DNA from 3 places in the Chryseobacterium sp. JV558 genome. Region 1 is predicted to be linked to each of the others. Evidence: riboswitches for the same ligand, from Rfam matches in the RefSeq annotation. Region 1 holds a riboswitch; each other region holds the start of a gene.
What was found. A riboswitch is a leader RNA that binds a small molecule or an ion and turns the genes downstream of it on or off. The one in region 1 is predicted to bind cobalamin.
Positions count from the first base shown of each region.

Region 2: linked by a shared signal. The riboswitch ahead of prpB (methylisocitrate lyase) and the one ahead of GFU89_RS16900 (T9SS type A sorting domain-containing protein) in region 1 are both predicted to bind cobalamin.
Region 3: linked by a shared signal. The riboswitch ahead of metE (5-methyltetrahydropteroyltriglutamate--homocysteine S-methyltransferase) and the one ahead of GFU89_RS16900 (T9SS type A sorting domain-containing protein) in region 1 are both predicted to bind cobalamin.

Region 1 covers NZ_WJHU01000004.1:548,892-559,391, forward strand. Annotated here, with positions in the region: gene ilvE (branched-chain-amino-acid transaminase) at 1-426, opposite strand, end outside; gene folP (dihydropteroate synthase) at 792-1,562, opposite strand; gene GFU89_RS16870 (DUF1599 domain-containing protein) at 1,948-2,514, shown strand; gene GFU89_RS16875 (BT_3928 family protein) at 2,516-3,625, shown strand; gene GFU89_RS16880 (TerB family tellurite resistance protein) at 3,762-4,109, shown strand; gene tpiA (triose-phosphate isomerase) at 4,151-4,909, shown strand; gene GFU89_RS16890 (hypothetical protein) at 4,934-5,215, shown strand; gene GFU89_RS16895 (esterase-like activity of phytase family protein) at 5,280-6,548, opposite strand; cobalamin riboswitch at 6,782-6,975, shown strand; gene GFU89_RS16900 (T9SS type A sorting domain-containing protein) at 7,038-8,141, shown strand; gene clpP (ATP-dependent Clp endopeptidase proteolytic subunit ClpP) at 8,474-9,160, opposite strand; gene dnaG (DNA primase) at 9,274-10,500, opposite strand, start outside.
Region 2 covers NZ_WJHU01000001.1:1,216,869-1,227,368, forward strand. Annotated here, with positions in the region: gene GFU89_RS05635 (CoA-acylating methylmalonate-semialdehyde dehydrogenase) at 1-1,296, opposite strand, end outside; gene GFU89_RS05640 (bifunctional 2-methylcitrate dehydratase/aconitate hydratase) at 1,403-2,854, opposite strand; gene prpC (2-methylcitrate synthase) at 2,929-4,083, opposite strand; gene prpB (methylisocitrate lyase) at 4,086-4,982, opposite strand; cobalamin riboswitch at 5,435-5,626, opposite strand; gene GFU89_RS05655 (LytTR family DNA-binding domain-containing protein) at 5,978-6,745, opposite strand; gene GFU89_RS05660 (sensor histidine kinase) at 6,749-7,771, opposite strand; gene GFU89_RS05665 (hypothetical protein) at 7,840-8,580, opposite strand; gene GFU89_RS05670 (hypothetical protein) at 8,657-8,797, shown strand; gene GFU89_RS05675 (hypothetical protein) at 8,800-9,342, opposite strand; gene GFU89_RS05680 (hypothetical protein) at 9,442-9,810, opposite strand; gene GFU89_RS05685 (dihydrofolate reductase family protein) at 9,856-10,449, opposite strand; gene GFU89_RS05690 (alpha/beta hydrolase) at 10,484-10,500, opposite strand, start outside.
Region 3 covers NZ_WJHU01000001.1:1,204,900-1,215,399, forward strand. Annotated here, with positions in the region: partial or broken gene GFU89_RS05585 (RNA polymerase sigma factor) at 1-460, shown strand, start outside; gene GFU89_RS05590 (DUF1062 domain-containing protein) at 519-1,154, opposite strand; gene GFU89_RS05595 (aldehyde dehydrogenase family protein) at 1,662-3,077, shown strand; gene GFU89_RS05600 (AraC family transcriptional regulator) at 3,204-4,001, shown strand; gene metE (5-methyltetrahydropteroyltriglutamate--homocysteine S-methyltransferase) at 4,115-6,418, opposite strand; cobalamin riboswitch at 6,592-6,777, opposite strand; gene GFU89_RS05610 (Lrp/AsnC family transcriptional regulator) at 6,972-7,433, shown strand; gene GFU89_RS05615 (enoyl-CoA hydratase/isomerase family protein) at 7,517-8,299, opposite strand; gene mmsB (3-hydroxyisobutyrate dehydrogenase) at 8,302-9,186, opposite strand; gene GFU89_RS05625 (enoyl-CoA hydratase/isomerase family protein) at 9,226-10,323, opposite strand.

The sequences.
Region 1 (10,500 bases):
ACGTTGAAAGGGTGAAGTCATGATTTTCATTTTATCTGCCAGATAGCCTTTGCTCCATTCCCAGGCCAGAAGAGACAGGTAAGATTTTTGTCCTTTTGAAAGTGACATATTGGGTGAACATGTGACCAACGGACGAATATAAGCATCTGTGAAACCGTTACGCTCCAGAAGTTCGTAGGTAAGCTCTGTAAGCTCTTCTGCGGAATAATCGAAGGGAATATGCATCAATTCTGCTGATCTTCTCAGTCTTTCATAATGTTCTTTTGCTTTGAAAATCTGGGTTCCATGATCTGTGCTGTAAGATTTAATTCCTTCAAAAACAGAGTAACCATAGTGAAGGGACTGCCCGTACAGATCCATTCCGGCATCTTTGGCTTTCATAAATTGTCCATCGAAATAGATGATCGTGTCGTTGTTATAATACATGTTATAGAGGTTTAAAAATTAACAAAAGGGAATAAAAAAAGCCCTCTCACGCTGTGAGAGGGCTCAATATATGTACAGTCATACATCTTCCATCTCACAGACGCAAGGGAATAATAATGACGATAATAATTACTGATACTAACTGATACATATTTTTACTATAAAAATTAAAACAAAAAAAACCGCTTCATAATTGAAACGGTTCTATATATAATTTAAATTAAAATCTATCTAAAATGCCGTTTCCTTCCTGCTGTTAATGACAGCAGCAATAATAGAAATGACAATAATATTTTTCTGATTCGTAAAATTCATACTGCAAATGTATAAACTTTTTAATTACTCACAAGTTTTTTTCGCACTTTTTATTTTTTTCGTAAAAAATGAGTAAGAGTTTCCTTTGCTTCAGCGACTTCATGAACCCTTAAAATTTTCGCACCCTGCTCCAAAACTTTCATATGAAGTTTTTGGGTTTCTTCATTGATATCCAAAGGCGATTTTCCCAGTGGTTTGTAAATAAATGACTTTCTGGAAATCCCTATCAGTAAAGGAAATCTTCCGAATCCCAGATATTCAACTTCGTGAATCATTTTCATCTGATCTTCTACGGTTTTTCCGAAGCCAAAACCGGGATCAAGAATGATATCATTCACTCCTTTTTCTAAAAGTTCTTTTGTTTTTTGGGAGAAATATCTGTTAACTTCCAATGTTATATCTTCAAATCTTATCTTATCATGCATGGTTTCATAAGAAGGATTTACGTGCATCAAAATGTAAGGAAGTTTTGTCTGGGCCGCTGTATCAAAAATTTCCGTATCATATTGACCGCCAGAAATATCATTAATCATATCAATTCCTTCATTAAAGCCAAATCTCACTGTTTTTGCATAAAAAGTATCAAGGGAAATCAGAGCTTCCGGAAATTCTTTTTTAATCAGAGAAATAATATTCCCAATCCTGTTTATTTCTTCTTCAGCAGTCAAAAACTCAGCGTTTGGGCGTGTAGACTGAGGTCCGATATCCAATATTTCTGCACCTTCTTTCAACAATTTTTCGGCATGCTCCAAAGCAGCTTTTTCGGTATTGAATTTTCCGCCATCAGAGAAAGAATCCGGGGTAAGATTGAGGATTCCCATGATTTTTGGGGTAGCAAGTTGTACTAATCTACCGTTACAGTTGATTGAGTAAGTTGCTGCGTTGGAAGGTTGGAGGGTTTGAGAGTTAGAGAGCATGGAGTTTATAATTGATGAATGATAATTGATAAATGATTTTGTATCCTGCAAAATTAGTGATTTGTGAGTGTTTAATGAGATGTTAGAAGCTGGAAATTAGAAATAATAGACAGGAAGCCAGAAGCTGAAGGTTAGAAGTTAGCGCACACCCACTAAACCCCGAAATCTAACCCCCTTACTCTTCAACCCTCAAACGTTCTTACTCTCAAACCCTCTCACTCACAAACTCATCTCCTCAAATTGAAAAATCTAAAACCGAATTCGTATATTTGGAAGATTAAGAAAATTTATGCTAAAAACATCAGTACAGTTCGAGAAAGTTATCAGTCAGTGTCGTGATCTTTTCGGTAAAAAATTACAGGATTACGGAGCTGCATGGAGGGTGCTAAGACCGAGTTCCATTACAGACCAGATTTACATCAAAGTCAACAGGATCCGCACACTTCAGATGACTGATAAAAAAATGGTAGATGAGAGTGAGGAAGATGAATTTATTGCCATTGTGAACTATTCTATCATTGGACTTATTCAGCTTGAGAAAGGGCTTTCCAATGATTTCAATGAAAATAAAGAAGAAATTTTAGGTCTGTATGACAAATATTCTAACGAAGCCCAGGCTTTAATGGAAAGAAAAAATCATGATTATGGTGAAGCATGGAGAGATATGAGAATCTCATCCATTACGGATCTTATTTATCAGAAAGTATTAAGAACTAAACAGATTGAGGACAACCAGGGAAAAACAATCGTCTCTGAAGGGCTTGATGCCAACTATTTCGATATGCTGAACTATGCTGTCTTCTGCCTGATTAAGTTCTCGGAAAAAGAAAATCAATTCGAACCCAAAAATATTTAATATGCTTAAAGGTTTATTACGCTTTGTTATTGCTGTTATTTTTATCCTTTCAGGCTTTGTGAAAGCCGTGGATCTGGTAGGTTTTTCTTTCAAAATGGAAGAATATTTTGCCCCTCCAGTTTTCAATATGCCTTTTTTAGAAAAGTTTGCCCTGCTATTTTCCATTATAGTGGTGGTACTGGAGCTTTTCCTCGGATTTATGCTGCTGCTTAAATTAAAGCTAAAATTTACCTTATCCATATTAATTGCCCTTTGTATTTTCTTTGGATTCCTTACTTTTTATTCGGCATATTTCAATGTCGTAACAGATTGTGGATGTTTTGGTGATGCCATCAAATTTACGCCTTGGCAGAGTTTCCTGAAAGATGTTGTACTTCTTGTAGGATTGATTATCCTTTTCATTCTGTACAGAAAAGAATTCCGTAAAAAAGATGAGTATGGAGTGACCGAGAAAGAACCTTCCAATACATTTAAATATATTCTTTTAACCGTTTTTTCTCTAGGCATGGTTTACATTATGGCACAGGGAATTATGCATGAACCAATCATTGATTTCCGTGATTACAAAATTGGGACAGACATAAAAGGTGAAAAAGGAAAAATTGATAAAAACCCTTCCGAATACAAGACTTTTTATTCTCTGAAAAATCAGAAAACAGGAGCTGTTGTAAAGGTAAATCAGGATGATTATATCAAAAAAACAGAATACTGGGCAGAAGGTTCTCCATGGAAAATTGAGGAAGGCAAAAATGAATCTGTATTGATTAAAGAAGGGTACAAATCTGAGATTGTGAAATTCAAGATTGAAGATCCTACAGGAATGGAAGTTACGAACGAAATCATCAACGCTCCCAAAGCAGTTTTGGTGTTCTCATATCATCCAAAAGATGTTCCTGCTGATCTGCTTCAGAAGGTGGAAGCTAAAGTAAATACGCAGAAAGGAGCCCTTATCTATGGGATTTCTACGTATCCGAATACTTTTAAAACCATTAAAAATGCAATGATGGACGGAACTGCCATCAAAACCATAGCAAGAAGCAACCCGTTTGTACTGATTCTTGAGAATGGAAAAATCATAGATAAACAACCCGCAAAAGATTATATTAATTAATTATAAATGATGAATGATAAATTATAAATGATAGGTCGTTACGAGAAAGAGTTGTCTTCAATTATCAATTATCAATTATCAATTATCAATTATCAATTATCAAATTTAAACACTAAACTTAAACATACCACAACGCATGCAAAAATCAAATAAATCAATCGCCGGATATCACTTATTAATGATCCTTTCTTCTGTAGACGGAGAGTTTGCTCCTGAGGAAGGAATGCTGGTGCAGCAATATATGGCGGATGAATTTCCGTTCAGAATGAATCTTGACAATGAATTGGAAACCCTGGCTCTTTTACAGCCTGAAGAGTGGAAAGATCATTTTGAATTCCATGCAAGATGCTTCCATGAAGATTCTACTGAAGACGAGCGTGTAAAGTTTGTTCAGTTTGCAAAGTCATTGATCAAAGCTGACAATAAAGTAACTGAAGAGGAACATACATTCTATGTTCTGCTGAAAAATTTATGGGGATTATAGCATAAACACGAAAAAAGTAAATAAATCTATATTTAAATCTTATGAGAAGAAAAATAGTTGCAGGCAACTGGAAAATGAACAAAAATGTAATTGATGCACAACAATTGATGATTCAGTTACTAAGCTATAAAAACAACAATGCTACCAACTGTGAGGTTTGGATCGCTCCACCATCTTTGTATCTAATGATGGCAAAAGACATCTTTGAAAAGGACGAGATTGGTGTATTTTCTCAGGATATGAGCGAGCATGAAAGTGGCGCTTATACAGGAGAAATTTCTGTGGATATGCTAGAATCTATCGATGTAACCGGTTCACTGATCGGTCACTCTGAGAGAAGACAATATCACGGAGAAACAGATTCTCACTGTAACAGAAAGATCAAATTAGCTCTTGACAAAGGTCTAATTCCTGTATATTGCAACGGGGAAACTCTTGAGCAAAGAAAAGCAGGACAGCACTTCGAGGTTGTGAAAAACCAGACTGAAGTCGCTCTTTTCACACTTTCTGCTGAAGAAATCAAGAAGGTTGTGATTGCTTACGAACCTGTTTGGGCAATCGGAACAGGAGAAACAGCAACCCCTGAGCAGGCTCAGGAAATCCATGCACACATCAGAAGTATCATCGCTGCAAAATACGGACAGGAAGTTGCTGATGAAATTTCAATCCTTTATGGAGGTTCTGTAAAGCCGGATAATGCAAAAGAAATCTTCTCTCAGCCGGATATCGACGGAGGTCTGATTGGAGGAGCTGCTTTGAAATTAGAGGATTTCTCTAAGATTATTGAAGGTTTTAACTAAAATAAAGGAACTTTTAGAACAGACATGAAAAACTTCATTTTAATATTCTTCGGACTTCTTTTATTTGATCTTATTTATGTCTTTGTTTATGATCAGTTTTTAATTGGCATAAGACCTGACTTTTTGAGTTATCCATTGGCACTGATTAAGGCTCTGGTAAATTCTCCAGCCGTTTTATTTAATAAATTATTGCCTTTTTATGCTGATATTCCAACTTATCAGGCAGTACTTCTATTTATAGGAAATGTTCTGATACAAACATTTTTAGTTTACAGAGTTTTCTTTAAAAGGAGAAGAATCAACTAAGAAATACCATACAATAAAAACGGCGGCATCTTCGATGCCGCCGTTTTCCGTTAAAAAAATCTAATTATTGAATATCGACTACATACATAGTTCCTTTGTCTACCTTCCCTGTTTTAGGAAGAATTTTAGCCTTAGGGTTTCCGTTTCCATCATCCACTACTCCAAAGTCATCATCATTGAAAACAGCCAGTTTATTATTTCCTAAATAAACAATTCCCTCAAACTTATCATGTTCGTAGCCCAGCTTTGCAACCAGATCTACGGCCAATGTTTTTGAAACAGCCTTTATCCCGGCATTGGTAATTTCGTCCCATGAACACTGTTCTAAGGCCTTACCATTAATTTTCATTCCGTCAACCGCATTAATATCAGTTCCATTCACATCCGAAGCATTGCTCAGGTTGATTCTGTATACTTTTTTAATTCCTCCCTGAGATCCGAAATTTCCATCTCTTTCAATCACCAGGAATTCATTATTACTTAAGGCTGTAATATCACAAACTGAATCGGAAGCTCCTCCATCCTGCTTGTATAAAAACTGTTTGGTCTGCCCTGTAACAGTATCAAATGTTACAATTCTCGTCAAAGTAGTATTGGTAGCCAATGCTTTGCTGGGTACATACATCATTGACTGTATGGTTCCTACCAATGTTCTTCCATCGGGTGTAATAGCAAGTCCTTCCATCCCTCTGTTCGCTCTTCTTTTGGCTAAAACAGCAGGTAATTTTCTTGGTCCTGTATTTACGCCAATCGGGCTTATTCTTTCCATCTCCATTCCGTCTGCACTATAATGCACGATGTGTGGCCCGTATTCATCAGAAACCCAGAATGTACCGTCTGCCGCTGCTACAATACTTTCACTGTCTAATCCGTATTTATCCGTCCCTAAAACATTTCCGGAAGCATCATAGGCTATTTCTCCGGTACTTCCCATTCCTGCAGGGTTTGGTAATCCTGTAATAGGCTGTCCTGATGGGTTTTTAAGCTTAATATATTTGATCACTTCTATATTTCCATCAGCATTGATTTTAAAGTGCATAATGGTTGGCGTAAAGTTAGGGGTAAGAAATTTTTTCCCATTCTGGAAGTCAGTATTAGGTCCTCTATCTGTAATGACATAGAATTCACCTTTTCTTGTAGGGTGAGCGGCTGCTCCAGAACCAAATCCACCATTGATAACATCTACTCCGTTTATCGTAGCCAGTTTTGTAAATGGAAATTCCTGAGGCAGTTTGGAATAATTAATATCCTGATTAATTATTGTAGAATCAGCCTCACTGTTGCATGAAGCTAATACTGCCAGCACTGCAACAGACAATAGTAATTTTTTCATATTCACTTTTATGGCTGCGAAAATAGAGATTGATTATAAACTGATCTTGAATATAATGATAATTCTATTTTAACAATAGAATTGCAAAATGAATTGAATATAAACAGAAAAACAGAAGATTTTAAAATAGAAATCCAGCAATCTAACTCAATTATTAATTAATATGAAAATCAACTTTTTAAGCATCTCAGAAAAAAGATAATTCACAAAACGGACTCACAAATTTATATGATATATTTGCAGCGTTTTAAGGCTGAACATTGTTCATTAATAGGGAATCAAGTGAGAATATTATTCAAATCTTGAGCTGTACCCGCAACTGTAAACTGTTTGAACTTACAGCATAATCATACCACTGGAGCTAAAAATCCGGGAAGGAAGCTGTAAGATGTGAGCCAGGAGACCTGCCTTAAAATACTGACTTTAGAGGAAATTTTGTTTTCTTTTAAAGATAAGTTTCGGGAGTAAAACTTTAATTTAAATTATATCATGAGAAAAATCTATTTTTTTTTCTTGCTGCTTTGTATGCAGTTATTGTCAGCCCAATTCACAGAAAATGACATTAAATTTTGGGTAGGAACCGGTTCTAAAAAGGCTTATTTCATTGCAGATTTTAATGACAACAGCACTCCCAATTCTTATGCATGGGGATACCGCTTTGATAGCAATGATTTAACAATGGAAGATCTTATTAATGCTATTGTGGCTGCAGAACCCAAAATGCAGGTTGACATTCCTACAGGATATCTTTCTATTCTGAATTATAATCATCACACCTCCACTATTGATGACAGCTGGATAACATGGTCCGGATCCAATGCATCAACCATGACATGGAACAATGGTGTAGGTTATACTCCTTTGGTTGACGGAAAATGGTATGGAGCTTCATACGGTCTTGATCATTACGACACCCCTCCTTCAACTCCCGTTGCAGCTTACAGCTCTTCATGGTACGCACCATCTCAGGTTACCAACTGGGTAGGAACAGGAAGCAATAAAAGCCTTGTGGTGATTGATTTCGGAACTGATAATGCCAATGGTGCCAATTCTTTCGTTTTCGGAATTAAATATAACGGGAGTATCACTGCTGACCAGGCTTTACAACTGATCCAGACTCAGGTTTCATATTTTAATTTTACATCGGCTAACAATCAGATTTCAAATTTATCATTAAATTCATTCACAGGGAATGCTTCCGGATCAGACAGCTGGAAGTTATATAAAGGAAAAGATTTGTCAAGCTGGCAAACGAAAGCTAATCTTTCTCAGATTCAATTGAACAACGATGATTGGTTGGGATTAAGTTTTGGCCAAAGAAGACCATTTACTCCAAGTGAAGCACAATTAACCTTGGGTATTTCTTCTGTTACAAAGAAAAAATTCATTATTTATCCTAATCCGGCAAGTGATTTCATTCAAATTGAAACAACTGAGAAACTAAAAGAAGTGAATATTTATTCAGCTACAGGACAAAAGGTACTAACTTCTCAGGAGTTAAAGATTCCTATCCGGGCTTTATCTTCAGGAGTTTATTTTGTTGAGATTAAAACAAATGGTGGTTCAACGATACATAAGATGGTTAAGAAATAAAGAAAAGCGCCTTTTAAAGGCGCTTTTTTCATGAGGATATGTGGGGGAAAACCACCCCGTCAAAAATTCTTTGAATTTTCGCCACCCCTCCAAAGGATGGGAATTCTTATTTCTTCAGTTGGGAATATGATCTTTATAGATTCATCTTAAGTATTTCTTCATGATTGATTGCGGCTAGATTTCTACGGAATGACAAACTGTATGGATAAACCATTATTCCAATTGTGTCATTCCGTAGGAATCTGAATAGTCAATACAGTTCAAAATCCATAATTACTTCAACAAAAAAAACCGCACCAGATAGGTGCGGTTTCTTATGATTTTACAATCAATTATTTTTTCTCAGTAGACCTTTGCAAAACCTCATCTACCATTCCGTAGCCTTTCGCTTCTTCAGAAGTCATCCAGTAATCTCTGTCAGAAGATTTTTCTACCCACTCATACGTTTGTCCTGAGTGGTGACCAATGATTTCATAAAGTTCCTGCTTCAATTTCAGCATCTCTCTCAAGTTGATCTCCATATCAGAAGCAACTCCCTGAGCACCTCCTGAAGGCTGGTGAATCATTACTCTTGAGTGCTTAAGCGCAGAACGTTTTCCTTTTTCTCCAGCAACCAATAATACAGCTCCCATTGAAGCAGCCATACCTGTACAGATTGTCGCTACATCCGGCTTAATAATCTGCATGGTGTCATAAATACCCAACCCTGCATAAACGCTTCCACCAGGAGAGTTGATATAGATTTGAATATCTTTTGACGGGTCTGCACTTTCTAAGAATAAAAGCTGAGCCGTAACGATATTTGCAACCTGATCATCAATACCTGTACCCAGGAAGATAATTCTGTCCATCATCAAACGAGAGAAAACATCCATCTGAGCAACGTTTAATCTTCTTTCTTCCATGATGTACGGAGTAAGATTCGTTGGGCCATACATTCCCATATACTGATCGGTAACCAAACCGTTGTTTCCTAAATGTTTTACAGAGAAATCTCTGAAATCTTTTTTAATGTCCATATTTCTATTATGTATTATTTTTTATACTATTCTCGAAGTTTAAATTACAATATTTATTCCTAAAATTTTATAGGACTTTTTGTCACAGAATATCAAAAAAACTGACTTAAAAACTATCTTTTTCTATCGCCATAGATTCCTTTGATGGGCGAATATTCGATGATATTACTCAATCGCATGGAAGCCTGTTTCAATAAGGTAATTTTTTTGATAAGCTCATAATATTTCCCTTCATCTGTGGTACTGTACTGATCAAGATCTTTAGCCGTTTCCGTGATTAAATAATCAATATACCTGTATTTATGCAATAAAACATCTCCCTGGATCTGATCTGCCACTTTATCTCCATAATTGGGAGGATAAATATTTCTGGAAGCCCAGTTTTCAAGATCATCCAGCGGAATCAAAGCATCCACCACCTTCGTGGTAATCTCTTCATCCATAAAAGATACAAAAAAGTTTCCACTTCTAAGCTCATCTTTCTGAATTCCCTCTCTAACCTGGGTGATAATGATTTCATTGCCTTTGACTAAAAACGTATACTGTTCTTCTTCAAAATGATGAAGAATTTCTTCAATTACTGTAATCTGATATTCTTCACCTTGTTCATTTCTACGTTTCAGAATAATATCCCCAAATGCCAGCATGTGTTCAACAAGTTTATTCTCCATAAACAGTACATCAAACAGGAAAGGATCTTCTTTTTCTTTTTCAAGAGGAACAATCTCCATCTTTGGAGCTGCTTTCTCCTTTTGCTGCTGTTGAACGTGATGGGTCTGATTCTGTGTGATCTGCTTCTGAACATCCAGTTCATTGAAAAGACTCTGCTCAGAAAGCCCGAATTTATTGGAAACCTCTTTAAGGTAAACTTCTCTTTTCAGTGCATTCTGTACAAAAGAAACAGATTTTACGATATCCCTTATCGCTTCTGCTTTTTTAATAGGGTCATTACCAACATCCTTCAACAGAATTTCCGCTTTGAAGTCGATGAAATCCATCGCTTCATTTTCGATGTACTTTTCTACGTATTCCTGCGGATGTTTTCTGGCGAATGAATCCGGGTCATCTCCATCAGGGAAAAGCAATACACGGATATTCATTCCTTCCGTAAGCAACATATCAATGCTTCGGAAACTGGCTTTAATACCGGCATTATCACCATCAAAAAGAATGGTTACGTTTTCCGTAAGCCTTTTGATCAGTTTGATCTGCTCTGTAGTCAAAGACGTTCCGGAGCTGGCCACCACATTTTCAATTCCGGACATATGAAGTGAAATTACATCCATATACCCTTCCACCAAAAGACAGCCATTCTTTCTTGAAATAGCCTGCTTACTCTG
Region 2 (10,500 bases), on a different contig from region 1:
CCCTACTTCAATTTCATGCTGGAATTTTCTTGCAGCAGCTCCTGAATTGGTAAAAATAGAAGTCCCGTTTCCGTACGGATTTTCATTAATAATTCTGATCGCCTCATCTAAATTTTCTGCCTTTAATAACAACAATGCAGGCCCGAAAATTTCTTCTTTGTAGATGTCCATATCCACAGAAACATTATTAAATAAGGTAGGTCCTACAAAATATCCGTTTTCATAACCTTCTACGGTACACCCGCTTCCATCCAACAGAACTTCGGCTCCCTGATCATAGGCACTTTTAATCAATCTTAACACTTTATCTTTGGATTGCTGATTGATCAATGGACCAAATGCAGCAGATTCATCAGACCAAACTCCTGGTTTGATTGTACTTAAAGCAGTTTTAATATCTTCTACCCAGTTTTGTGCCTCTCCTACCAATACGGCAACACTGATCGCCATACAACGCTGGCCGGCAGCACCACAGGAAGCTCCCACCAGATTATTGATTACCTGATTTTTATTGGCATCCGGCATGACCACCATATGATTTTTGGCACCGCCAAAAGCCTGAACTCTTTTCAGATTATCGGTTCCGGTTCGGTAAACATGTTCTGCAACCGGTACAGAGCCTACAAATGAAATAGCCCTGATGTCAGCGTGATTCAAAATATGATTTACCTGATCTTTGGTACCATGAACAATATTTAAAACACCTTTAGGGAAACCTGCCTCCAAAAACAGCTCTGCCATTTTCATAGAGGTCATAGGAGTCTGCTCAGAAGGTTTCAAAATAAAGGTATTACCACATGCTATTGCCATAGGAAACATCCACAAAGGAATCATGGCCGGGAAGTTGAAAGGCGTAATTCCTGCACAGACCCCAAGAGGCTGAATGTAACTGTAGGTGTCTACCCCTCTTGCTACATTTTCTACCGTTTCCCCCATCATCAGGGTCGGAATATTACAGGCATGCTCTACGACTTCTATACCTCGCCACACATCTCCCATAGCATCTGCAAAGGTTTTTCCGTTTTCCTTAGAGAGAATTTCTGCAATTTCTTTTTGATGTTCTTTTAAAAGATGCTGGTATTTCAGGAATAGTCTTGCTCTTTCCGGAGTGGCAACTTCTTTCCATATTTTGAAGGCTTCCGCAGCGGCTTCAATAGCTTCATCTATTTCAGATAATTCCGTGAGAGGAACTTCTGCCAGGATCTCCTGGGAAGCAGGATTTTCTACAGGAAGATAGTTTTTCGTTGTACTTTCTGTAAAATTTCCATTGATTAATATTTTTATTTTTTGTGACATAGTTTTTAAATTAAAAATTGAGAATGGAGAATTGATTATTTTTCAAAAAACATCGACTATTTATTAAAAAAGTTTTGCTGTTCAATTCTCCATTTTCTTATTGATTTTAAATGACTAAAAGATCTACAAATTCATTGACGTTAAGATTCACTAAGGTGTCATATTCCAATGAATTTTCAAGAATTGTTCTTTGTTGTTTTTCCGGGAAAATACGGGCAAGATTAACTTTATATTTCTTGATCAGTTCAGGAATACCTTCGTCCCTTCTGCGTTTGTGACCAATAGGATATTCTACCACTATTTCGTCTAAAACAGTTCCGTCATTAAGTTCTACTGTCACCGTATTTGCAATGGAGCGTTTTTCTGGATCGTGATAATCTGTAGTAAACTGAACATCTTCCACACATTCAATTTTATCACGAAGTACATCAATTCTTGGGTCGGAAGCAATGTTATCTTCATAATCAGCAGCTGTCAATCTTCCGTGAATCAATGGTACAGCCACCATATATTGGATGCAGTGGTCGCGGTCAGCAGGATTATTTAACGGTCCTTTTTTATCGATAATTCTAATAGCTGCTTCGTGAGTACGAATGGTAATTTTTTTGATATCATCTGTTGTTTTCCCAAGGCCTCTTAAAGTTGCATGTAATGTCATTGCAGCTTCTACTGCAGTCTGCGAGTGAAATTCTGCAGGGAAGGAAATTTTAAAGAGTACGTTTTCCATTACGTAAGAACTGTATTCTCTCTGGAATTTGAATTCATTCCCTTTGAAAGAAACATCATAGAATCCCCATGTTTTTGCCGTCAATACAGATGGATAGCCCATTTCTCCCGTTTTTGCAATCAGGGCAAGACGTACCGCTCTTGATGTAGCATCTCCTGCAGCCCATGATTTACGGGAACCTGTATTGGGAGCGTGGCGGTATGTTCTTAAAGACTGTCCGTCCACAAAAGCCAGTGATACGGCATTGATGATTTCATCACGGTTTAACCCGATCAGCTTTCCTACCACTGCTGTAGAAGCCAGCTTTACCAATAAAACATGGTCCAGTCCTACTTTGTTGAAAGAGTTTTCCAATGCCATTACGCCCTGAATTTCGTGAGCCATAATCATGGCTTCCAATACCTGCTTCATTTTTAAAGGAGCTTTTCCTTCTGCGATATTGGTTCTGGATAACCAGTCTGCAGTCGCTAAAATCCCTCCAAGGTTATCAGATGGATGTCCCCATTCTGCTGCCAGCCATGTATCATTGAAATCCAGCCAGCGGATGATCGCTCCGATATTGAACGCTGCCTGAATAGGATCCAGCTGGAATTGGGTACCCGGAACTTTTGCTCCGTTAGGAACTACTGTCCCTTTTACCACAGGTCCTAAAAGTTTTGTACATGCGGGGTAAGTCAATGCTTCCAGACCACAGCCGATCGTATCCAGAAGACAATAATGAGCGGTCTTCCATGCTAAGTCATTTTTAATTTCGTAGTTTAAGACATAGTCTGCAATGTCTGTTAATACCTGATCGGGTTGTGGTCTTTCGTTTGAGATGTGTGAACTCATTTTTTATTGTTGAAAAATTTTAATTAATTAAAAGTTAAGAGCGGAAAATTGAAAATGAACTATTGATATTTCCATTATTTCCTGTCGTTGATGGACACAAATTCTTTGTTTTCGGGTCCTGTATAGTTGGCACTTGGGCGGATAATCTTCCCATCCTGTCTCTGTTCTATAATGTGGGCACTCCAGCCTGTAACTCTTGAAATGACAAATAACGGAGTAAACATCAGGGTAGGAACTCCCATCAAGTGATAAGAAACAGCGGAGAACCAATCCAGATTCGGGAACATTTTCTTTTCTTCCCACATTACAGTTTCAAGCTTTTCAGCAATAGTATACAGCAGCATATCTCCTGCTTCCTCGGAAAGTTCTTTAGCTACCTTTTTGATCACGACATTTCTTGGGTCTGAAATGGTATACACCGGGTGTCCAAATCCGATAATCACTTCTTTGTTCGCAATACGCTGGCGAATGTCACTTTCTGCTTCATCCGGAGAATGATAACGGCTTTGGATTTCAAAAGCTACTTCATTAGCTCCACCATGTTTAGGTCCTCTCAAAGCACCAATGGCTCCGGTAATGGCAGAATAAATATCAGATCCTGTACCGGCAATCACACGGCTGGTGAATGTTGACGCATTAAATTCATGTTCTGCGTACAGGTTCAACGAGATTTCCATTGCTTTCACCCAGGAATCTGAAGGTTTCTTTCCGTGTAACAGGTGAAGAAAATGCCCTCCTATTGTATCATCATCGGTTTCTACGTCAATTTCTTTTCCATTATGGGTATAGTGGTACCAATATAACAGGCCCGAGCTGAAAGATGCCAGTAATTTGTCTGCAATATCTCTTGCTCCCGCCATATTATGATCGTCTTTTTCCGGCTGAATACTTCCGACAGCGGAAACCATAGAACGCATAACATCCATTGGGTGAGCTGCTGCAGGAATACTCTTAAGGATATTTCTCACAGAATGAGGCAGTCCTCTCAGAGATTTTAATTTGGCTTTATAGTTTTTCAACTGTGCTCCGGTAGGTAGCTGGCCATAGATCAAAAGGTAGGCTACTTCTTCAAATTGCGTTTTTTCTGCCAGATCCAGAATATCATATCCTCTGTAATGGAGATCGTTTCCACTTTTTCCGACACTGCAAAGCGCAGTATTACCTGCTGCTACCCCTGAAAGCGCAACGCTTTTTTTAGGTTTAAATGTGGGTTCACTATTCGTTGACATTATCAATTATTTTGTTTAAAAAGGTTGTCTAATTTTTGTTCATAGTCGTAGTATCCAATGCTTTGATAGAGTTCTTCTCTGGTTTGCATGGTATCTAATACATTGGCCTGTGTTCCGTCTTTACGAAGGTGTTCGTATACATTTTGAGCCGCTTTATTGGCGGCACGGAAAGCCGAAAGCGGATAAAGAACCAGTCCTACGCCTGCATTTTTTAATTCTTCCACTGTGTACATTCTGATCATCCCAAATTCTGTAATATTAGCCAGTACGGGAACTCCTGTAGCTTCAACAAACTTTTGGTAAAAGCTTAAATCAGGAACGGCTTCTGCAAAGATGAAATCTGCTCCGGCTTCTTTGTAAGCAACCGCTCTTTCCAATGTTTTTTCCAATCCTTCATTAGCAAATGCATCGGTACGGGCACCTATTACAAAATTCTCATCGGTACGGGCATCTGCAGCAGCTTTCAGCCTGTCAACCATTTCTTCTTTGGTTACCACTTCCTTTCCCGGGCGGTGTCCACAACGTTTTGCACCTACCTGATCTTCAATATGCAAAGCAGCAGCTCCGGCTTTAATCAGTGACTTTACGGTTCTTGCCACATTAAATGCTGAAGGTCCAAATCCGGTATCAACATCTACCATCAATGGTACATCGCAAACATTCGTGATACGCTGAACATCAATCAATACATCTTCCAGCGTAGTAATTCCTAAATCCGGAATACCCAGAGAGCCTGCAGCAACACCGCCTCCTGAAAGATAAATTGCATTGAACCCAGCCTGCTGTGCTAGCAATGCATGATTGGCATTAATAGTACCAACAATCTGAAGGGGACTTTCTTTTCGCATGGCCTCCCGAAATTTCATACCAGGAGACTTCAAACTTTCACTTGTAGTCATTATAATATTTATTGTTTAGTTGAATTTTGTTTACAGAAGACCATGAATAGGCGCAATAATAGCCACCATTCCATGATGTGGTAAAAAGGAAATCAAAAGGAAACAGGACTGTTCTATTCGTCTTTTGTAACTTGGAATTATGCACCATTACCTCCCTGCAAACCTGTTTATTTCCAAGTCTGCTGCTCCTGCATGAATAACCGAAATCGAATGGGTACATTTTTTAACTTTTTATATTGATTAAATCCTCATAAAAAGTTCCTGATACACTTCACAATGCCTGTGGAAAAGAAAAATATGGAAAAGGAAAATACGATGAATACACGATAATGAAAGAGCATACTGCCCCGCTACTTATCTGCATCACAAAATAACACGAGCTGACAAAATATATTGATCCCACTGTTATCCATATCGTATCATACCTGACTATAAGCTTCATACCGCGAAAGCATCGTCAATTCGAAATAGGCAGGTCTCCTGACTTGTAACAGTTTTTATCGTCCTTCCCATATAACGAGGCATACAGTGGACCTTTTTTGATAAAAACCTTGATGTTACTTACAGTTGCGCGACAGTTCGTGATTTGCACACGATTCCCTTTTAAGACACAGCTAAGTGTAACCAGTTTCGGTTGATAAAGAAGATGTTAAGAACTCCTTGGTGGTAAATATAGGTATTTTATAAAAACATGAAAGATATTTTATGCAAACAATAATTATTTAACCATAACCTGTTGATTTTGTTATTATTAAAAATTCATTTTTTATTCAACAGACATTGTAATTTAGATGATTCTGTTTGTTTTTTGTTACTAAATTCTTAAGATATGCCGTGAAAAAATTAAACAAGTTCAAAGAAACGGCCTACTTGTTATTGTTTTTCAACCTGAAACTGAAGTGCTTTTTTTAACTGTTTTTTTAAGAATTGTGAATGCTTATCTTTTGATATTAAATGATCTTTTTTATATCATTTTTAGTGAAAAATTTTAATCCCTATTCTTCAATCCATTTTCTGAAAGAAGCTGTGTTGCTTTGGCTTGCCATCAGATGGATTTTCTGTCCTTTTATTTGGATAGACAGCGTATTTTTATTGTAACGTTCTATTCTTTCAACATGTATTTTCTGAACAATTTCACTGCGGTTAATTCTGAAAAAATCTGAAGGATTGAGCTGATTTTCAATTTCTTTTAGTGTAGATTCATTCAGCAAATGTTTCTTTCCTGTGGTATCGAAAGCAAAGACAATTCCCTCTTCTGCTTCAAAAAAAGTGATATCTTCAGTATTGACAAAGTAAATTCCATGGTGTGAGGAGACTGTAAATCTTTTTTTATATTTTTTCTCTGTATGACCGTTATTAAGCATTTGCTGAAGCTTTATCAAAACCTCATTCTGTTCTGAAGCAGAGTTTCTCAATAAAAGAAATTTGTCCCAGGCTTTTTGGAAACGCTCTTGTGAAAAAGGTTTTAAAAGATATTCTATGCCGTTACTTTCAAAAGCATTCATCCAGAACTGATCGTAAGCTGTTGTGAAGATTATCGGACTTGAAACACTCACCTGATCGTAGATTTCAAAGGCATTTCCATCCAATAATTCTATATCAGAAAAGATCAGGTCTACTGTTGATTTTCTTAAAAAGGCAACAGCTTCTTCTATGGTATCAATCTCTGCAGCAATCTCAACCGGTTCTTTTAATTCGCTGATAAAACGTTTTAACTTGTTTCTGGCAGGGATTTCGTCCTCGATAATTATAACTTTTATCATATTTTATACTGGAATTATAGGAAGTTTTACAGCAAATCCGATTTCTGATTTTGATATTTCTACCTGTTGGTCGCTTAATAACGCATATTGTTCTTTAAGATTGTTCAACGCTCTTCCGGAAGTTTTTTTACTGTTACGCTTAGGTATCACATTATTGGAAACGGTTATTGTCTGATCCAGATTTATGGTGACCGAAACAGGATGGTCAGGAGTTCCAAGATTATGCTGAACGGCATTTTCCAGCAGCAACTGTAATGACAAAGGGATGATATTTCCTGATGATTTTATATGATTTATTTTTAATGAATAGGCATTTCCGTATTTATATTGTATCAGATTAAAATATTTCTCTGCAAAAGAAAATTCTTCTTCCAGAGCTACTAATTTTTTATCGGAAACATCTAAAACATAGCGGTATATCTCTGCAAATTCATTGAGAAAGTCGGAAGCTTTTCGCTTATCCTCTTCTATGAGTTGGTCCAGAATATTGAGATTATTGAACAAAAAATGAGGATTAAGCTGGGCTTTCAACTGATTAATTTTACTTTCAGACAACGCATGATCATAAAGGGCAAGCTGTTTCTGATAGTCTGTATTCTTCTTGTAGTAACGGTATGCCAGATAAAAACTTCCATAAATAAAGCCTCCGATTAAATCCGAAAAAGTGGAGAGAATAACAACTTCCTGATTAAAATTTTTCTCAATCTTTCCAAAAGCAAAAGCAATCAAAAAGCCTATTATCTTCATCACCACAAGGTATGTCAACAGTGAAGAACTGAATATTTTAAGAATTTCCGCGATGCTGAATGTTACTGACTTCTGCCAGTTTTTAATGAAAAAATCAATCACAAAAAACAGGATACAGGCACTAATGAGCGTGACAACGGCGGCTTCCGGAGTAAAAATATACCAGTCTAAAGTTCTTCTTATTCCTATCCGGGTATGGATAGACTGTACATACGCAAACAAAAGTATAAACAGAAGAAAATACCTGTTTTGATTAATCCGTTTTAAGATGGTTTTCATCGGCTTTATGAATGGTCATTTTTTGCAAAAATAGCCCTATATTTTTACAGGGCTGTTTCTTTGTTCTATTATTTTTTCTTTTCGGGGAATGATGCGGTAACGTTTCCTTTATCGTCTAAGAAATCCAGTTTTGCTTCGTTATTTTTATCTACACAGAATCTGGCTCGCGGCTGGCCTTTACTGTCAAATAAGAACAATCCGTTCTGTTCATCTTTGGTTTTTCCAAGCATCATTCTTGGTGCTCCTCCAATCAGTCCCTGCTGTTCATATTCTTTATATTTTTTCCGGGCAGCTCCCTGATCTTTTATCTGGTCCAGTTCTGCAAAGATTTCTCCGGTTTTTATTTGTGATTCTTTTGATGGACGGTCATTGAAATAAAGTCCGCTCGCCACTACTCTTTTATCTCCTTTCTTATAATCCTGAGTCAAAAGCTGCATTACCTGATCTCCGTCATACTGATCATACGTCAGAGATAATCCCGAGCTGTGGCCGTTTTTATTTTTCTGTCCATCATAAATAAAGCCACCACATTCTATTCCGTCTTCATTGAAGAAAAGCATGCCTGAGCGTTTTTTTCTTGTTTTATTGGTCGGACTTCCATTTATTTTATCTTCTCCATTGGGAAATTTTCCTACATTGGTAATGATCATCTTCACAGTACCATCTTTTTCAACGATATTGATTCTTTCAACATCAATCTCGGAAAATTTCTCATGCCCGTCTGTTTTGAAAGCTGAAGCTGTTAAAAATACAATTCCAATGACTGCTGCAAAAGCAAATGTTCTTAAAAAAATTAATTCTCTGTTCATAGCTTATAATCTTAATTGTTTCTGTTTTGATAAGTCAAAGCTATTCTATCTGCATCTGCAATTCAATCAGAAAACAATGAACTCAGGAAATAAAGAAACGAATGGAGGATTTTTACGAACGAATGAAATAGATCATTTTACTCAGCCGGATTTCATTCAATACATTGAAAAAATCCGCCAAAAAATGACGGATTTTATAGTATTTGAAAGCTGTTGAAATTAATTGGCAGCCGGATCAACCAGTTCTGTGGTAAGTGCTAAAGATTTTAGCAGATTTTTATTGTCAAAAAACAAGGTTGCATAATGTTTTCCTTTCTTAAAAATCAGTTTTGAACCTCCTGGAAATTCACTGTCAGAACCTAGCTTCTGCGTTTTAGCATTGTACTTACTGAACTTCGTTTTGCTGTCCTGCAGCGTACTTTTATTCATGATAAGACCAAATGGAAGCCCTTCTACCACTACGGGTTTATTGTCTGAAATGATAAAGAACATCTCATTAACAGCATTACTTTTTCCCAGGCTGCAATACAGTTCCAATCCTGTTTTTGTAGGCCATTTCGCATATTTTTCTTCATTGGCATCTTCATAAAACACAGGTTTCATGTTCAATGCTTTTGAGATCTTATCGGGAGTCTGTGGAAAAATAAATTCTGAATTTTTATCTAATAAAGGGTTTAGAACAGCTGTTTTCTGTGAAAATGCTGTGATACTTACCAGTTGAAAAAAGATAATTAAGATGAAAGTTGGTGGTTTCTTCTTCATGGATTATTTAAAATTTTAATGATTTGAAGGTTAAAGGTATTAAAATTTTGATTAAAACCGCATTTTGAGCAATTTTCTACATTGTCTTTCTGTCTGTTATTATTTTCTTTCTTGTAGATTGAACACGGTACCAGCAGGATCTGTAATCCAGTGCATATTTTCAGGAAGCTCTTCAATTTCGTCACAGGTTTCTACTCCGTTCGATTGCAGATATTCTGTAGCTTCTTCTACATCAGGAACGGTAAGCTGCAGCCAGGTTTCGGAATGGGTATAATTATCTACACAGTCCAGCCAGATGATATTATTCCCGAATTTGACCTCATGGGTTCTGGAAACAGTTGGATTATTAATCGGTTTTTCTTCAACATTTAACTTTAAGATGTCTCTATAAAAGACTACCGTTTCTTCATATTTATTTTTAGGAATTTTTATGGCAATATTTATTCCTGCTTCAAATTTCGTATTCATATTGTAAGTTTAATAATTGTAAAATAAAATTAAAAAGATACTCATTTACAGTTCAATGTTGCCTGTCACAATCTCCCCGGAACGTTTGTAATTGGCTATAATAACTCCTTTTGATGTCACATGGCTTTCTGTCAGGGCAAAAGCGGCCGGAACCGAATTATCATCAAACAGTTTTTTTCCTTTCCCAAGAATCAACGGATAAATTTTCAAGCGAAGTTCATCTACAAGATCATGTTTCAGCAGCAGATGAATAAGTTCACTGCTGCCCCAAATCTGAATATCAGCCCCTTCTGATTGCTTAAGTTTCCGGATATCATCCAGGTTTTTGAAAAAAAAGGTATTCTTCCAATCTGAATTTTCAATGGTTTGAGACAGCACATATTTATTTCCTTCGTTGATTCCCGGCCAAAATTCAGCATGTTGAGGCCAATACGATGAAAAGATATCGAATGTTTTTCTCCCCAGAAGATAATCAGTCTGTTTCATTTCCTCCTGCATGATTTCACCGAAAAGTTCATCACCATAAGATACAGTCCATCCGCCATATTGAAAGTTTCTGGATGTATCTTCTTCAGGACCACCTGGTGCCTGCATGACACCATCCATTGTAATCATTGATAAGACCGTTATTTTTCTCATTATATTTAATTTTATGAAATGATAGTGTATCTCATTATTTTAAAAAGCCGT
Region 3 (10,500 bases), on a different contig from region 1:
TCTTTTTGATGAACAGGATGTAACATTATGGGATAAAGCATTGATCGAAAAAGGCAATTATTACCTGATAGAAGCCTGTAAGGCCGACAGTACTTCCGTTTCAAAATACCATCTGGAAGCTGGGATTGCTTATTGGCATACTTCATCTGCTGAAAATAAGTGGCAGCATATTTTAAACCTTTACAACCAACTTATTATCATTGAGTACTCTCCTATTACTGCCTTAAACAGAGCTTTTGCTTTTTCCAAAGTGTGTGGAAATGAGAAAGCAGTCACTGAAGCAGAAAAACTTAATCTCACGGGCAACCAATATTATCATGGATTACTGGGATATTTATATTCTGAAATCAACCCGAATTAAGCGATTGATCACTTTGAAGAAGCCATTCGTCTTACAAAGTCAAAACTGGAAAAACAGACTTTACAGAAACAGGTCAATCTTTTAAAAAAGCCAAAGTAAAATTAAATAAAAGAACCTCCCAAACTATTATTTAGAGGTTCTTTTATTATTGAGCATCTTAGGTCCTGAGAAGTAATTCCTCTTTCCCGATAAAGTAGATATCAATCAGCGTTTTCTTGTTGATAGTAACAATATCATCGTTTTTAATCTTGTATTTCTTTTGCAAAGGTTTTTCATTAAAATAAACTGTACCTGAATCAAGCAGAAAGTTCAATTTAGATGATGAAAGACCTAAACATGTCCTGACAACGGTTGAAACTCTTACGTTACAATCAAAAGAACATTGTATTTGAAATGAAATCACCTCATCATCCATTTTGATCAGATCTTCAACAGGAATGGGAGTGTACAGAATTTCATATTCTACGCTTTCCATATCTGTTATTACATTATTTTTCCTTCTTATTTCCTGTGAAAAAGCATATTCCCAGGCAATTTCCGTATTGTTTTCTGAAAATTTATTGAAGAGTTCTTTACTGACAGATTCTGTTCTTATTCTAGAAAAAACAGTCATGTTATAGGTGTTGCTGCATTTTACACATCGGTAAATCAACCATATATCAATATTCTTTTTTTGAGCATTCAATCTGAATTTATCGCTGCAGTAAAACCTGTCGCTGTTACAATGACTGCATTTCTTTTTTAGTAAGGGAGTATTTTTCGCTTTTACCTCCCAAATATGTTTTGTACTCATTACTTATAATCGTGCTTGGTATTCTTTGTTGGATTTTTTCAATATTATTCACGCATTACAAGAAGGTTGATACATCTGAGATTTACCCAAAGACTATTCTTAAGGTATATTTGATCTGTATTCAGTCTTTAAAAATCATAATGATTAAAACCAAAACAACAGATATAGCTGCCTTTTGCAGGCAATGCAGTAGATAATATGATGAAATGAAAACCTGTTCGGATAGAATTATCCAAACGAAAGAACGATCAGCCTGTGGTTACGAAGACTGATACTAAACGATAATAAGTTTAAGTGTTGTTCTCAAAACGACCTATTTACTTGGTTATGATAAAAGTAGTCAATTTCAGGGAAGAACACACCATTTTTTCATATTAAATCAAAAAGGAACACAAACAGCTAATATTTTATACACAAATCTGAACCATACAACAAATAAAAATTGAACCATACAGCAAACCTGTCTTTTCTGTTTCTGACGAACTTTGTCGTATTAAAATCATCAAAATGAAACAGATTAATACAATTTACATCAACGGTGAATTTGTTACACCGAATGGAACAGAAACATTTGACCTTATCAACCCTACGAACAATCAAAAAACAGGAGAAGTAGTTCTGGGAAATGAAGAAGACACCCGAATGGCTATCGCCGCAGCGAAAAAAGCTTTTAAAACCTTTTCAAAAACTACAAAAGAAGAACGCATCAGTTTACTTCAAAAACTACATGAAGCGGTTAGTAAACGGGAAGATGAACTGGTTTCTGTGATGGTGAATGAATATGGAGGAACGTTACAGTTCTGCAGAATGAGTGTTCAGAATGCAATTTCAGCCTTTACCACAACCATTACTACACTGGAATCTTATGACTTTGAAAAGACAGTGGGACATTCTAAAGTACGTTTTGAATCTTTGGGAGTGGTAGGAATTATTACTCCATGGAATGCCAGCAACAGTTTCATCTGCAACAAACTGGCTACTGCTATTGCAGCCGGTTGTACAGCCGTCATCAAACCAAGTGAAATGAGTGCTGCCCAAACCCAGCTGCTTACCGAATGTTTCCATGAAGCCGGATTACCTGCCGGGATATTCAATATTGTAAATGGGTTAGGAAATGTAGTAGGTGCAGAAATTACCCAGCATCCTGATATCGCAAAAATCTCTTTTACAGGATCTACCCTTACAGGAAAAGCTATTGCCAAAGGAGCCGTAGATACCATGAAAAGAGTAACCCTTGAACTTGGCGGAAAGTCCCCGAATATCATTCTTGAAGATGCGGATCTGGAAAAAGTGATTCCTATGGCTGTCTTCGGAGCGTATATGAACAATGGACAGGCCTGCATTGCTCCTACCCGCCTGCTTGTTCCCCAAAACAGATTGCATGAAGTGAATGAACTGGCTAAAAAGGCTGTAGAACAGGTAAAAGTAGGAAACCCTGATGAAGAAGATACCCTTGTAGGGCCTATGGTAAGCGCCAAGCAGTTTGAAAGAGTACAAAGCTATATCCGTCTGGGACAGGAAGAAGGTGCTACCCTGCTTGCAGGCGGCGAAGGGAAACCGGAAGGTCTTGAAAACGGTAATTTTGTCAAAGCAACTATTTTCACCAATGTTCGTAATGATATGCGTATTGCGCAGGAGGAGATTTTCGGACCTGTGCTGTCTATTATTCCTTATACTAATGAAGAGGAAGCTGTTGCTATTGCGAATGATACCACTTATGGACTGGCAGCTTACATCAGTTCTTCTGACAAAGAGCATGCAGAGCGAGTTGCAGCACAGATTGATGCCGGAAGAATCTGTATCAACGGCTTTTCACATGATCCTTATGCTCCTTTCGGTGGGTTTAAGCAAAGTGGTATCGGCCGTGAGTATGGTGTATTCGGGTTGGAAGCTTATCTGGAACCCAAGACCATTCTTGCCTGATAGTAAAAACCTCAAAGTCTGTGAATAGCAGGCTTTGAGGTTTTAATCAATAAGTAATTCATCATTGATACTAAAAAAGTTTTGTAAGTTTGAAAAAGAATCCATCAAGAAATAACCGTTTGAGCCATGAGCGAAAATAATATTCCTTTACCGATCAATTACTCCTGTCATTTTTCAGAATTCAGGGAAGGAGAACAGTTTGCAAGAATCCACAGTCTGGGGCTGGTTCTTTCCGGGGAAATGGAACTGAATGACGGGATCACAAAGACAATATTTAAAGAGGGTGAACTTTATTCTGCGAGAAAAAACCGTCTCCTGAAGTTTGCAAAATATCCTCCTAAAAATGGGGAGATAAGAACAGTAACCATCTATTTTGATGAAGCCATCTTACGAGATTTCAGCCGTGAATATGGTTATCAGGCAGAAAAGAAAGACAATACTCCAGCTTTTATAAAACCGGATCAAAAGGCATTAACTTCTTTTATGTATTCTTTACTGGCTTATGAAGAGCTTCCTGCTTCTACAGAACTTCTGCGCCTCAAACAGAAAGAAGCTTTACTTCTGATGCTGAGCGATGATCCGGGTCTTAAAGATATTTTATTTGATTTCTCTGAGCCTTACAAAATAGATATTGAAACTTTTATGAACAAAAACTTTCATTTCAATGTCAATGTAGAGCGATTTGCTTATTTGACAGGGAGAAGCCTGTCTGCTTTTAAAAGAGATTTTCAAAAGATATTTGGACTACCACCAAGACAATGGTTGCAACTAAGACGATTAAAGGAAGCTCATTTTTTGCTTACTCAGAAAGGGAGATCGGTTTCTGATATTTATCTGGATCTGGGCTTTGAAAATTTATCCCACTTCTCCTTTGCCTTTAAAAAGCAGTTTGGCTACCCACCGAGTTCATTACAGGCAAAATAACTTAGACTTCATCTAAAAAAATATATCTGAAAGCGAGTATAATCAAAATAACAGATCGTGCCATGAAAATCATAACACGATCTGAATAATTGAATCTAATTATTTAAAGTTTTTTAAAGTGCATATTCTACGGAAGCTTCTTTAGCAGCTGCCACCATTGCTATCAAAGCTTTTTCGGTTTCTTCCCAATGTCTTGTTTTCAGTCCGCAGTCAGGATTTACCCAAAGTTGATTGGCAGGAATAACGTTCTGGGCTTTTCTCAACAGTTCAATCATTTCTTCTTTAGACGGAACTCTTGGGGAATGGATATCGTATACGCCGGGACCAATTTCGTTTGGATATCTGAAGTCTGCAAAAGCATTCAGCAGTTCCATCTGAGAACGGGAACATTCTATGGTAATCACATCAGCATCCATATCAGCAATGTTTTCAATAATATCATTGAATTCCGAATAACACATGTGGGTATGAATCTGAGTGGCATCTTCTATTCCGCTTGCAGAGATTCTGAAAGCTTCTACAGCCCATTTCAGGTAATTCTGCCAGTCGGTTTTTCGTAATGGAAGTCCTTCTCTTATCGCGGGCTCATCAATCTGAATGATTCTGATTCCAGCTTTTTCAAGATCCACAACCTCATCACGGATGGCCAGAGCAATCTGTTTACATGTTTCTGAACGAGGCTGATCATCACGTACAAAAGACCACTGTAAAATTGTAACGGGACCTGTAAGCATTCCTTTTACCCATTTTTCAGTCTGGGATTGAGCGTATTGAGACCAATATACCGTCATCGGCGTGGGGCGGGAAACATCACCAAAGATCACAGGAGGTTTTACACAACGGCTTCCGTAGCTTTGTACCCAGCCATTTTTCGTAAATACAAAACCTTCCAGCTGTTCCCCGAAATATTCCACCATATCGTTACGCTCAAATTCCCCGTGAACCAAAACATCTATTCCTATTTCTTCCTGCCAGTTGATGGTTCTCTGGGTTTCTTCTTTCAATAAGGTATCATACTGCTCTGCCGTAAGCTCTCCTTTTTTGAATTTTGCTCTCCAGCTTCTTACCTCCGTAGTCTGTGGGAATGACCCGATGGTTGTTGTTGGAAATAAAGGAAGTTGCAGTACTTTCTGCTGTTCTTCTTTACGGATTTTGAAGGTATTGATCCTTTGTGCATCTTTTTCAGTAACAGCATTCGCTCTTTGCTTCACCTCATCATTATGGATAAGTGAAGATGTTCTTCTGTTTGCAATTCCTTTTTTATTTTCTTCAAATAAAGCAAGAATCTGTTCATTTTCCGTTCCGGATGCCAGTTCTTTAAGTGTTACCACTTCTGCTACTTTCTGCTTGGCAAAAGCCAGCCAGTTTTTAATTTCCGGATTAAGGGAAGTTTCAAAATCCAGATCACACGGTGAATGAAGTAATGAAGAGGAAGGAGCAATTAAAACTCTTTCAGATCCCAATTTCTCAACTGCTTTTCTGATGAAAGACAAAGATTTTTCAAAATCATTTTTCCAGATATTTCTTCCGTCAACTACTCCTAATGAAAGGCTTAAGCTTTCTGGAACAGCACTCAAAATATCATCCAATTGCTCAGGATTTCTTACCAGATCTATATGCAATACATTCACGGGAAGTGATGCCGCAAGTGATCCGTTATCATTTAATCCTTCAAAATAAGTAGCCACAATCAATTTCAGTTTCGGGAAGCGTTTTCTTATTTCGGCGTAAACAAAATGATATGTTTCTTTTGCTTTCTCCGTTAAATCCAACGCTAAGAAAGGTTCATCAAACTGAATCCACTCTGCACCCTGTTCCTGAAGTTTGGTTAAAATCTCAGTATATACGGAAAGAAGGTTTCCAGCCAGATCCAGTTTATCAAATCCTTCTTCTTTTTCTTTTCCTAACAGCAGATAAGAAACCAGCCCGATGATTACCGGTTTTGCATTGATTCCTGCCTGTTTTGCTCCCGAAAATTCATTAAAAATTTTATCTGAATTCAGTTTAAAATGCTGATTTTTATAAAACTCGGGAACGATATAGTGATAATTGGTATCAAACCATTTCGTCATTTCCATTGCAGTGATATCCAATCCTTCTTTCTGGTATCCTCTTGCCATAGCAAAGTAAAGATCCAGCTCAGAGTTGTTCTTTTTAAGCACTACTTCATGATAACGTGTAGGAATTGCTCCTACCACAAGGCTCATATCCAATACCTGATCATAGTATGAAAAGTCATTACATGGAATAAGGTCTATTCCTGCTTCTTTCTGAATGTTCCAGTTTTGGGTACAGATCGTTCTCCCTGTATTCAGAAGTTCTTCCAAAAGGATTTTACCTGACCAATATTGCTCGCAGGCTTTTTTGAGTTCTCTTTTGCTACCAATACGCGGATAGCCCAGAATGTGAGTTTGCATTTTTAAACTTTTTAATTAAACTTAATGTCAAGCCCTTTTAAAATGCTTCGGAATGTTTTAACGGATAAAATTTCAGGGCTCATGATATAACCAACAACACAATTTCCCTTACAGAGAAAATGTATTCATTCGATATATCATCTGTATGACCCAAAAGCTTCAGACCGCGAAAGCATTGTCAATTCAGTAAAGGCAGGTCTCCTGACTTGTAACAGTTTCCGTCATCCTTCCCGCTTTTGGCAGTGGATATGCAAGGACAGAAACCTTTGTATGTTACTTACAGTTGCGCGACAGCTCGTGATTCTCACACGATTCCCTATTAATTTACGTTATGTAAAGCCTTTCCTGTTTGATGAAGTATCTTTAAAGAACTGTACTTTTACCCATAACATGGTTATCAGTAAAAGTTTTTAATTTTGTGTAAAATTACTAATACAGAATAAAAACACAATCAAACTCAATTAATTAAGCAAAATAAACTTTTAAAAACATAAATAAAAGCATATAATTCTTTACATTTGACTATTATTATAATCTAAAAGAATAATATTCTGTGGAACAACTCGATGATAAGGATGTACAGCTGCTGAGGCTGCTCCAGAAAAATGCAAAACTGACCGTTAAAGAGCTTGCAAAGGAAGTGAACCTCTCCACTTCGCCGGTTTTTGAAAGGGTAAAAAGATTGGAACAGGAAGGATTTGTGAAAAGGTATGCGGCTGTTCTTGATGCTGAAAAGCTCAACCGGGGGTTTACAGTTTTCTGCCAGATCAAGCTGAAAATTCATGACAGATCTGTAGGGTATGATTTTGTAAAAGAAATTTTAGAAATTGAAGAAGTTGCGGAATGCTATAATATTTCCGGAGATTTTGATTTTCTTCTGAAAGTTCAGGTACGGGATATGAAACATTATCAGGATTTTGTATTTAACAAACTGGGATCTGTAGATTCTATCGGGAGTACCCACAGTACATTTGTTATGGCTGAGGTAAAAAACAATCATGGCCTGACCATTTAAGTAATGGAAAAACAGAGAATTGAAAATGGAAGATGATGCTTAAGTTAAACCATGCTATTTTCAATTCTCTATCTTCCAATCCATTAGTTTCCTTTAAAGTCCGGATTTCTTTTTTCTATGAATGCTCCGATGCCTTCATTGTGATCTTCTGTTGTGAACAATTCTCCGAATAAAGCGGCTTCCTGTTTCAATCCGTCTGTGATATGCAGTTCAAATCCTGTATTTAAAGACTGTTTCGCTTTTGCCACAGCTACAGGACCTCTTGCAGCAATTGTTTCTGCCAGTTTTTGAGCTTCGTTCAGTAATTCTTCGGGAGCGAAAACATGGTTGACAAAACCAAAATCTTTACAGGCTTCCGCGGAATAAAATTCTCCAGAGAAAACCATTTCCCTTGCTTTGTATAATCCAATAGCTCTTGGCAAACGCTGGGTTCCGCCAAAACAAGGCAATAATCCCAGTGTTACTTCAGGAAGTCCAAATTTTGCTTTTCCGCTGGCCAGAATAATATCACAGGATAATGCAAGTTCACAACCTCCCCCCAACGCAAAACCATTTACAGCGGCTATCACCGCAAACGGAAGCTCTTCAATAGCGTTAAAAGCGGTCTGTGCAGCAATTGAAAATGCCTCTGCTTCTGCGGGAGTCATCTGCTGCATTGCTTTAATGTCAGCCCCTGCAACAAAAGCTTTTTCTCCGGAACCAGTAATAATTAATACCCTGATATTATTATCTGATTTTATCTGGTCAGCAAATGATTTCAGTTCCTGTAAAACCTGTTCATTCAATGAATTTAAAGCTTGCGGACGATTGATTGTTAACGTTCCAATGTGTCCATTCTGTTGATATAGTAATGTTTCAAAAATCATTTTTAAAGGTCTCTGTTTAGAAATTGAATAATACTTGAAAAGTCTGTTTTTCCGTTTCCTGATTCGCTCCACATTCTGTATAAATTCAATGCGGTATTGCCCAGAGGTGTAGATGTTTTGGTTTCCAAACCTGCTTCTGCGGCCAGCCCAAGATCTTTTGTCATCAGATCAACGGCAAAACCACCGGAATAATTACGGGAAGCCGGAGCATTTTCCATCACTCCCGGATAGGGGTTATACACGTCTAAAGACCAGTTTTTTCCGGAACTCTTCTGCATAATCTCACTTAAAATCTGAGGATTAAGACCATGTTTCACCCCAAGATTGATGGCTTCTGAAGTTCCGATCATATGAATGGCCAGCAACATATTATTACAGATCTTGGCAACCTGTCCTGCCCCGGATTCTCCGGCATGAAATATATTCTGCCCCATACACTTCAGTATCGGCCTGGCTTTTTCGTAGTCTTCCTGTTTACCGCCAACAATAAAGGTGAGCGTACCCGCCTGAGCACCAGAAGTTCCCCCGGAAACAGGGGCATCTATCATTTTGCAGCCTTTTGAAACAGCTAGTTCAGCCACTGTACGGGCTGTAACCGCATCAATGGTACTGCTGTCAATCAATAATGTATTTGGTTTCAGGCTGCTTATAAACTCTTCTGAATAGAGTTCAGCAACGTGTTTTCCTGAAGGCAGCATTGAAATCACAACGTCTGCGTCCTTACAGGCAGCTACAGCAGATTCGGCAGCCTGCCCTCCTTCTGAAACCAGTATTTTCAAAGCTTCTTCTGAAAGATCAAAGCCTATCACATGATGTCCTTTTTTGATCAGGTTAACGGCCATTGGGCCACCCATATTTCCTAATCCTATGAATGCTATATTTGACATAATTTTTAAGTTTAAAGTTGAGCGTTCAAAGCGTAATACTTAAATCTCTATTCTCAATTTTTCATTTTCCATTTTCAGTTCTTTAAAGTAGGAATCGATCCATTCTTCTGTAATATCTTTCCATGTTGCCGGATGCCATTTCGGAGACATATCTTTGTCTACTAATAATGCTCTTACTCCTTCTGCGAAATCAGGGTGAATGCAGCATTGGCAGGATAGATTCAGTTCAGATTGAAAAACCTCCTCAAGGCTTAAATCTTTACCTTGTTTCAGCTGTCTGAAAATAATATGTGCCGAACTTGGAGATCCGGATTCAAAGCTTTTTATACCGTTAGTGATCCATTCATCTTTACCATCATGGCTGATTAATATTTTTCTGAAATCCTCCAGAGAATCTACACCTTCAAACTGTCTGATAAAAGGCTCATGTAATGCTGCCTGAGACTGAGGAATAATGACCTCTTTTGAAATATTTTCCAGGATATGGGAAACGGTTTTATGAGATGCTCCGTTCCAATCTGCCTGCAAAAGGGCATTCAGAATAGTTTCTTTTGAAGAGGATTCTATATAATAATCTGCCAGTCCTAAGAATTTACAATCTGCACCATCCAATCTTGCGCCTGTTAATCCTAAATAAACGCCATAAGCGGAAGGCATTTTATTCAAAAACCAGGTTCCTCCTACATCAGGGTATAGGCCAATTGTAATTTCAGGCATTGCCAGCTTACTTTTTTCGGTAACAATTCGGTGTGAAGCACCCACCATTAAACCAATTCCGCCACCCATGACGATTCCGTGCCCCCAGACGATGACAGGTTTTGGGTAGGTATGGATGGTATAATCTACTTCGTATTCTTTTGAGAAGAAGTCGAAACAATCCTGCGGAACTTTTGTGTCATCTATTGTACGCTGTGCAATAATAGCATCATGTAATTTTCTTACATCACCACCAGCACATAATGCTTTTTCACCAGCTCCCTGAAGGAATATACAGGCTACTTCATCAGAGGTTTTCCAGTCTTCCAAAACGGCTTTCAGTTCTTCTATCATTTCCAATGACAGCGAATTGAGCGTTTTCTCTGAATTCAGGGTAATAATTCCGACCTTATTTTTTATTTCTGTTATAATTACACTCATGATATTTAATTAAAAATTGAGAGTTGAAAATTGAAATTTATTATTTAAAAGTTATCTAAACTTTATACAATCACAAAAGTTTTTATTTTAAAATACTTTAATTCCCTTAAGTAAGTTTAAAATGATGCCGCAGAAAAGCTCACATAAGATAAAAATCAAAGATTCTACAGTAATGAA